DNA from 4 places in the Exiguobacterium sp. UBA1053 genome. Region 1 is predicted to be linked to each of the others. Evidence: riboswitches for the same ligand, from Rfam matches in the RefSeq annotation. Region 1 holds a riboswitch; each other region holds the start of a gene.
The links. Region 1 has a riboswitch for S-adenosylmethionine ahead of B3G15_RS00055 (amino acid permease). Riboswitches for the same ligand answer to the same signal wherever they lie in the genome.
Positions count from the first base shown of each region.

Region 1 (2,202 bases):
CTAACACGATGATCGTACCGACGAAGAAGAGGACGAGTCGCAAGATTGTCGTCCGGATCGCAAGCGGAATCGTCCGTTTCGGATCGACTGCTTCACCCGCTGCTACGCCGATCAGTTCCGTTCCCGAGTAAGCAAAGTTCACGGCAAGCATCGTCATGAAGATGACGAAAGCTCCATTTGGAAACAATCCGCCTTCGGTTAACGAAGAAAAGAATGGGGCCGGGCTACCATCTTGCAGTGGAATGAAGCCGACGATCGCTCCCGCACCAAGTAAAATGAAAGCAATGATCGTCACGACCTTGATGGCGGAAAACCAAAACTCGACTTCAGCGAACACGCGAACTTTCAAGACGTTAATACCAAGGATCATCGCAGCGAATAAGGCGCTGAACACCCAAACGGGAATCGATGGGAACCAACGTTGCATCAAAATACCCGCTGCCGTGAATTCTGAACCAAGGGCGACCGTCCAAGTCAGCCAGTAGAGCCAGGCCACTGTATAACCGGTGCCGGGTCCAATGTACTTCGTTGCGTACTTATGAAATGATCCGGTTTCCGGCATGTGCACGGCGAGTTCACCGAGACTTAACATGACTAAGTAAACGACGACGGCCCCAATCAAATACGATAAAATCGTTCCGACGCGTCCTGCTTGTTCCAACGTATAACCTGTACTTAAAAATAATCCTGTTCCAATAACACCACCTAACGACAGCATGATCAGATGACGTGATTCCATCTTGCGTCGAAACGCTCCGCTCGTTTTCATGAATCCATTTCCTCCTCGTTCCACCTATTCCAAACAAAAAACGCATCCTCACGGATGCGTCGGTCGACAATTCGGAAATCTTATCGATCGGGTGCAGCACCCGCAGGAATTAGCACAGTATCTTTCGACCTGTTGCTGAGGTTTCATAGGGCCAGTCCCTCCACCTCTCTGGATAAGTATGTAATTGTTCCTAACCCTATCAAGTCTTTTTCAAATTGTCAACACAATTCAGAATACTCCTATCAAAAAAACATTCCGCATCGTATCGATCCGGAATGTTTGGAGGTTTATTTTTTGGCGAATAAATCCGCTGTTTTCAAGGCTGCACGAACCGCTTTCCGATTCAATGTTCCTTGCTGGTGCTTCATTTTCTTCGTTTGGGCAGCCAATTGCGCTTTGAGCGCCGCAATCTCTTGATCCTTTTGAGCCGTTCCTGTTTGTTTCTGTAATGCTTTGATTTTCTTATCTTTTTCAGCTAATTGTGCTTTTGTTTGTTTTTGCGCATCCGCAATCTTCTTCTCTTGTTCCGGGAAGAACCGTTCAAAACGAGCGACTGCTTCCTCAAGACTTACGCCAGAGATCGGTTGTACTGGTGGGAGCAACTCGGTTTGCGCCATTTGACGGTCAAACGGTACATTCTCAGGATAGTTCGTCTCTTGGTAGATATGCTCAAGATTGTTCACGTTCAAGAAGTCAACGAAGTTGTCGAAGTTACGCGCTTGAACACGTGCCGGACTTTGGAAGTCAGCGCTTGCTACGACGTCGGATAATTGTGTATCCGCTGTGATGTCGTTCGCCCAAATGTGCGTCAACTGATGGTAATCCGTCAATTCGCGCATCCGTGCATCTTTTGGAATGAGGATACTCGGCGTACCTGCAAGCGTTGCTGTGATGTTTCCGTGCAAGCGCGCACCAAAACTAAGGTCTGCTTGTCCGATGAAATCGAACCATGTCTGTGCGTTCAAGAAGAAACGAACCCGATCATTCATGTAAGCAGGATCTGACATCTTCACCGGATAGTTCGTCACTGAAAGATCTGCGATCGGGTGCGTCCCTGTATACGTCAACTTCAGTTCCTTCATCCACTGGGGAATGAAGTAATGATTCGGATACTCTTCCATCCCACGTGTAATGAAATCGAGGACATTTTGTGGAGCTAAACGTGACGAGTTGACCGTAATCATCGACTCAGGTGTGATGTTCGTTTCACGGATGTGCAAATCACGACCGAACGCGTACATCGAAGGACATCCGATGACGCGATGATCGATCCCTTCGCGGAAACCAAGACGTGTTAAGTATTTCGACGTGATCTCCCCGCGAAGACCCAGCATGCTCGAGCGCTCGAGAACGGCACTGACGAACGCTTTGACATCTTCATCGAATGGGAATCCACCATCTAAGTCTGGTTCAAACGGTGCACGTAACCCTAC
Region 1 covers NZ_DCDO01000001.1:10,045-12,246, forward strand. The annotation lists gene B3G15_RS00055 (amino acid permease) at 1-769, opposite strand, end outside; SAM riboswitch class I at 847-948, opposite strand; gene B3G15_RS00060 (polysaccharide pyruvyl transferase family protein) at 1,057-2,202, opposite strand, start outside.

Region 2 (2,202 bases), on a different contig from region 1:
TATGTGCGATCGACGAATTCGAAATCATCGTCCACGGTCAAGGCGGGCATGCCCAAGCACCACATAAAACAAAAGATGCACTCGTCGCTGGAGCGCAGCTCGTCTGCAACTTACAGCATCTCGTCAGTCGACGGGTCGATCCGTTTGAGCCTGCTGTTCTTGCAATTGGTTCTTTCCATGCGGGAACGGCTCCGAACATCGTCACGGGTGAAGCACGCATCGTCGGGGAAATCCGGACGTTCAATGAGACATTGCGGCATCAGCTCCGACAAGAAGTCGATCTTGTCGCCAAAACGACATGTGCCGGCATCGGTGCTACCTATTCAATCGACTTCACGACTGGTTATCCAGCACTCTGGAATCATCCGGACGAGACAAAACTTGTTCAGGAAGCCGCTTCTTTCTTACCGGAAGCATCCGTCCGGGCACTCAAACCAATGATGGCTGCGGATGACTTCGCGCATTATCTAACACATGTCCCGAGAAGTTATTTCTTTACTGGCTCCGGATATACGGACGGTCGCGTCAACTATCCACAGCATCATCCGCAGTACGAAATCAACGAACAGGCGTTGTTGATTGGTGCGAAGACACTCGGAGCGACGGTTTTACGTGCCTTGAAACCTAAGGATTGACTTTATTTCTTTTTGAATGGTATCATCACAACAATGATAACGAATGACATCAACTTCATATACCCTTATCAAGAGTGGACCGAGAGATCTGGATCGATGACGTCCCAGCAACCTGCGCATAGCAAGGTGCTACGACCAGCAAAGCGAAAGCTTTGGTTGATAAAAAGCGGCGACTCCTTTTGCAACCAAGCGAAGGAGTCGTTTTCGTTTTCTCGCTGTCAGACATACAATGGGGATTTCCCACGGAGAGGAAGAGACAGATGGAAAAAGCAACATTTGCAGGTGGATGTTTTTGGTGCATGGTGACACCATTTGAAGAATTACCAGGAATCGAGGGAATCGTATCGGGTTACATGGGCGGACACGTCGATAACCCGACATACGAGCAAGTTAAAACAGGAACGACGGGACATCTCGAAGTCGTCCAAATCACGTTTGACCCGAGTCTGTTCCCGTACGAGCGTCTGCTCGAACTCTACTGGCCACAAACGGATCCGACGGATGCAGAAGGTCAATTCCAAGATCGCGGCACGCAGTACGCACCAGCGATTTTCTATCATACGGACGCTCAACATGAAGCAGCGATCGCTTCTCGTGACGCTCTTGCTGCAAGCAATCGTTTCAAACAACCGATCGTAACGCGGATCGATGCCGCTTCTGAATTTTATCCGGCGGAAGAGTATCATCAAGACTTCCATAAGAAAAATCCAGAACACTATAAAAAAGATCGTGCTGCCTCTGGTCGCGATGCCTTCATCGAGCAGGAATGGAAAGATACGACGACGGTTTAATTCAAAAAAATGCATATAAAAACAGGTCAGTAAACGTTGGTTTGCTGACCTGTTTCATTGTTATGAAAAAAATAAGTCATGAAACACGTTCTACTTGATCCGCCGCCTTCTCTTCCGGCGCCACGACTTGATACCGCTTCAAAACGAAGATCCCACATACCATGACGGCGAGACCGATGAGCTGACCGAACGATAAATCAATTTGTGGTAAACCGAACCAGCCGAACGTATCGACAGCGAGAGCAAAGCTTAACTGCGAAATCAGAACGACAGAGATCGCGACGGACGGACCAAGTAATTGAATTCCACGCATGACACAAAAAACGACGCCAACACCGACAAGTCCACCAAACCAATAGAGTGGTGATACGTTTTGGATCTGCCCGATTGTTCCACCACGAAACAGAACATACGTGACACTTGCTCCGATGAAGCCGACGAAGAAGACGAGCGTCGTTGTCGCCCAAGCACCGAACGCGTCACTCATCCGAGCATTCAATACCGTCTGTAAACTGATTAACATCCCTGCCAACACGGCACACACGATGCCTATTACCATGTTCGTTCCTCCTTACTCATAGCTGTTACCGTTCGCCTTCTCGCGAACCCGCTCCAGATCGACGATGATGATTTTCCCGCGTCGTCGAACGAGAATCTCCTCTTCACATAATTTCGTGATGATCCGGTTGAGATGGCGATAACTCGTTCCAAGCCAGTCAGCGACGTCATGCAGGTTCGACGTCCGCATCTCCTGATAAAACAAACTGTCACTGGCT
Region 2 covers NZ_DCDO01000006.1:39,889-42,090, forward strand. The annotation lists gene B3G15_RS05465 (M20 metallopeptidase family protein) at 1-635, shown strand, start outside; SAM riboswitch class I at 698-801, shown strand; gene msrA (peptide-methionine (S)-S-oxide reductase MsrA) at 896-1,426, shown strand; gene B3G15_RS05475 (DMT family transporter) at 1,503-1,985, opposite strand; gene B3G15_RS05480 (Crp/Fnr family transcriptional regulator) at 1,998-2,202, opposite strand, start outside.
Region 2: it holds a riboswitch for S-adenosylmethionine, as region 1 does, so the genes downstream of both, msrA (peptide-methionine (S)-S-oxide reductase MsrA) here and B3G15_RS00055 (amino acid permease) in region 1, are expected to answer to the same signal.

Region 3 (2,202 bases), on a different contig from region 1:
TTCACGGAGTGCGGATTGCTCGATCCACGCTCGTTCGAGCGATAACGGCCAGCTCTCCCCGACGACCTTCGCGTACGGGAGTGCTTGTTTTAAAATCAAGCGATGTTCGCCTTCTCGAATCCGAAAGACGAGGTTGAGGTTCCCGTCGCCAATCTCTTCTGCTTCGACAGTTCCGTCGCCGATCAGTCCTAATGTCCGAACACGATCAATCGCGTCCTGTTCTGTGAATGCTTTATATGTCATCTCAGTTTCCCCCTATGTGATACACGAAAAAGCGCCTCTTTTCGTCATCGAAAAGAGGCGCAGAAAAGTCACTGCGTCCTCTTATCTCTCAGACGAAACGTCTGTTGGATGTAGCACCGTGCCTAGTGGTCGGTTGCTGCGGCGTCATCGGGCCAATTCCCTCTGCCAACTCGCGATAAGAGTCGTATGTAGTTGTCGTGTGTGATATTGATTTGAATCTTACGCAATCGACTTCCTCGCTGTCAAATCGAAATCAAGCAGAAACGGATATCATTTTTATGCCATCTATAGAAAGAGTATTTTCAAAAAAATAAATTTTCTAAAAATAGTTTGACAAGTAGCGATTCTCATGTAAAAATTGCAATTAGATTTCACAATTTCATCCAATTCTTATCAAGAGCAGACGGAGGGACAAGCCCTACGATGTCGCAGCAACCGACCTTTTGGCACGGTGCTAATTCTTGCAGCTACTAAGCTGACAGATAAGAGTCCACGTTCGAATCATTCATGGTCTCTTGTCGCTGACGAGAGACCATTTTTTTGTTGAAGGAGGAAAGACATGGCTTATATCACTGCTACTTATCAATTGACTGCCCGTGATCGACTCGAGCAGCGCGCTGAACAACTCGCGCTTGGTCTGACAGTCGGTTCTTGGACGGAACTGAATCATCTCGAACAACAACAACTCGCCTCGTTCAAAGGGGAAGTCGTACATACCGAAGAGCGCGATGGCAAAGGATATATCACAATTCGTTATCCGGAACATAACGTGTCGCGCGACTTTTCTGCGATTCTGACGACCGTCTTCGGGAAACTCTCACTCGACGGTGAAATCAAATTAACGGAATTGCTACTACCCGATACATTTACGTCGGACTTTCCAGGTGCGAAATTCGGGATTGAAGGGGTCCGTTCCTTGATTGGTGTCGAAGATCGCCCATTGTTAATGAGCATCTTCAAAGGAGTCATCGGACGCGATTTATCGTTTCTTCGTGATCAACTCGAAGGACAACTCGCTGGTGGGATTGATCTCGTCAAAGACGATGAGATCCTATACGACAATCCGTTAACACCGACGATTGACCGGGCACGAATCGGACGTGAGGTCATCGATGCTCACTTCCACCGGACTGGTAAACGTGCGTTATATGCGATCACACTCAGCGGTCCCGTCTTTACGCTCAAGGATCAAGCCAAACGATTGATTGACGCTGGAGCGACTGCTTTCTTGCTGAATACCTTCACATACGGACTCGACGTCTTACGCGAACTGGCGAGTGATCCGGAAATCAACGTTCCGATCTTCAATCATCCAGCATATAGCGGTGCGTTGATTGCTAGCCCGAATCACGGAGTCGCGGCCCCTGTCTTACTCGGCACATTACCGCGTGCTGCTGGGGCAGACTTGACGCTATTCCCGTCTCCTTACGGCAATGTCGCTTTGCCAAAGGATGTCGCCCGTGGCATCGCAGTCGAAGCGACTCGTCTCGGTCAGACGAAATCGATCTTCCCGGTTCCTTCAGCCGGTATTCATCCTGGACTCGTCGCTCAACTCGTACGGGACTTCGGGATCGATTCCGTCATCAACGCCGGTGGCGGCGTACATGGTCATCCGCAAGGTGCTGCGGCTGGTGTCATTGCTTTCCGTCAGGCACTCGAGGCGGCACTCGCAAATGAATCCCTATCGACGGCAGCATCGCGTCATGAAGAATTACGAATCGCCCTCGACGCTTGGGGGATCAAGTCATGACCGTACGGATTCTCTGTGACTTCGACGGGACAGTGACGACGCAAGATAATATCATCGCACTCATGCAGGCATTTGCGCCAGCGAGTGACTTCGAACCGTTAAAACGCGGCGTACTCGACCGGACGTTATCGATTCAGAGTGGTGTCGGGCAAATGTTCGCACTTCTGCCGTCTGACGGGAAAACAGCCTATCTTGATTTTTTGTTGGAG
Region 3 covers NZ_DCDO01000006.1:17,109-19,310, forward strand. The annotation lists gene mtnK (S-methyl-5-thioribose kinase) at 1-243, opposite strand, end outside; SAM riboswitch class I at 322-425, opposite strand; SAM riboswitch class I at 631-732, shown strand; gene B3G15_RS05345 (2,3-diketo-5-methylthiopentyl-1-phosphate enolase) at 803-1,993, shown strand; gene B3G15_RS05350 (2-hydroxy-3-keto-5-methylthiopentenyl-1-phosphate phosphatase) at 1,990-2,202, shown strand, end outside.
Region 3: it holds a riboswitch for S-adenosylmethionine, as region 1 does, so the genes downstream of both, B3G15_RS05345 (2,3-diketo-5-methylthiopentyl-1-phosphate enolase) here and B3G15_RS00055 (amino acid permease) in region 1, are expected to answer to the same signal.

Region 4 (2,202 bases), on a different contig from region 1:
TAGGGTTTTCGGACTTTTTGATTATGCGAAACGTTTTGCTTGTTCTTCAAGAACTGCTGCTTTATCTGTTTGCTCCCATGGAAGCTCAACATCTGTACGACCGAAGTGACCGTATGCAGCTGTTTGACGATAGATCGGACGACGGAGATCAAGCATGTTGATGATTCCAGCCGGACGAAGATCGAAGTTTTCAGCAACCAATTCGACGAGTTGCGCTTCAGGAAGTTTTCCTGTACCGAATGTGTCAACCGCGATTGATACTGGGTGCGCGACACCGATTGCGTACGCAAGTTGAACTTCTGCTTTGTCTGCAAGACCTGCAGCAACGAGGTTCTTCGCGACGTAACGTGCTGCGTATGCAGCTGAACGGTCGACTTTTGTTGGATCTTTACCTGAGAATGCTCCACCGCCGTGGCGTGCGTATCCACCATACGTATCAACGATGATCTTACGACCCGTCAATCCAGCATCTCCTTGTGGTCCGCCGATGACGAAACGACCAGTTGGGTTGATGAAGAATTTCGTTGCTGCGTCGATGTATTCAGCCGGGATGACCGGTGTGATGACGTGTTCTTTCAAGTCAGCTTGGATTTGCTCAAGCGTGACTTCTTCTGCATGTTGTGTCGAGATGACGATCGTATCGACACGAACCGGCTCGTTGTTCTCGTTGTATTCGACCGTGACTTGTGTTTTTCCGTCCGGACGAAGGTAGTCGAGTTGACCGTTTTTACGCACTTCTGCCAAACGGCGTGCGAGACGGTGTGAAAGCGAGATTGGAAGTGGCATGAGTTCTGGTGTTTCTTTCGTTGCGTAACCGAACATGAGACCTTGGTCTCCTGCACCGATTGCATCGATTTCTGCATCAGACATGCTACCTTCACGTGCTTCAAGCGCTTGGTCGACACCAAGAGCGATGTCTGCTGATTGCTCATCGATTGATGTCAATACAGCACACGTGTCCGCGTCAAAACCGTATTTCGCGCGTGTATAACCGATTTCACGAATCGTTTCACGGACGACTTTTGGAATGTCGACGTAAGTCGATGTCGTGATTTCACCTGCAACGAGAACGAGACCTGTTGTAACAGAAGTTTCTGCCGCAACACGCGCGTTTGGATCCGCTGCGAGGATTGCATCAAGAATTGAATCCGAAATTTGGTCACAGATTTTATCTGGATGACCTTCAGTGACTGACTCCGACGTGAATAGTCGGCGATTAAGGTTTGTCATGTATGACCCTCCCAAAAAAGAATTTGACGGTGTACTCATTTCCCCTAGTTGAGTGGGACGGTAAAATGAAAAAAACCTTTCCGAGTCCAAAAAATGGTCAGGGAAAGGTTGTGCGTTCTTCCTTTACCCTCTTATCGTTCGAAGTGTTTACTTCGCTTCAGGAGAGCACCTTTTCCCTCATTAATATGTGAATTAATGTAGGACGGTTGCCGGGTTTCTTCGGGCCTTGTTCCCTCCACCTGCTCAGAATAAGAGTATCCGTTACGAATTACATGATATAAAGTTGTACCTACTCTGTCAAGCAAGGTTTCAAATTCTAGTCGAAACTTTTTGAAAGAGATGTTAAACTGTTAATGCTGAAAGCGTTTCCAGATAAATAGAAATCAGCATTAGAAAATGATTGCTCTCTCTTTAGTATGTCATATATAATAAATGTGTCATACTAAATACAGTGAGCCAAAACCAACGTAGGGGAAAGGTGGGGTCAGGATGCCGATGACGGTCCTGAATATCGAAGAACTACTCAAGAAAGAGCATGTGTTCAAACAACTATCTGTTGCTGAACTTGTCGAACATGCGATTCGAAACGAAGAAGGTGTCCTTGCTGAGAACGGCGCATTATCTGTAGAAACGGGGAAATTTACAGGTCGTTCACCAAAAGATAAGTTCATCGTCCGTGATTCTTCCTGCGAGTCTCACATTGATTGGGGGCATGTCAACCAACCAATGGATGGAGACAAATTTGAACAATTGTTGCAAAAGGTTCTTCGTTACATGAACGAAGCCGATCAGCTCTATTACACAGAAGCTGCTGCTGGGGCAGATACGCACTTCACCCTTCCGGTCCGTGTGCTCACACAATATGCTTGGCATAACCTGTTTGCCAAACAACTCTTTTTACGCGAGTATCCTGAAGTGGCTGCCTTCGAACCGTTCACGGTCGTCTATGCGCCACATTTCAAAGCAGATCCT
Region 4 covers NZ_DCDO01000013.1:609,448-611,649, forward strand. The annotation lists gene metK (methionine adenosyltransferase) at 22-1,230, opposite strand; SAM riboswitch class I at 1,359-1,485, opposite strand; gene pckA (phosphoenolpyruvate carboxykinase (ATP)) at 1,720-2,202, shown strand, end outside.
Region 4: it holds a riboswitch for S-adenosylmethionine, as region 1 does, so the genes downstream of both, metK (methionine adenosyltransferase) here and B3G15_RS00055 (amino acid permease) in region 1, are expected to answer to the same signal.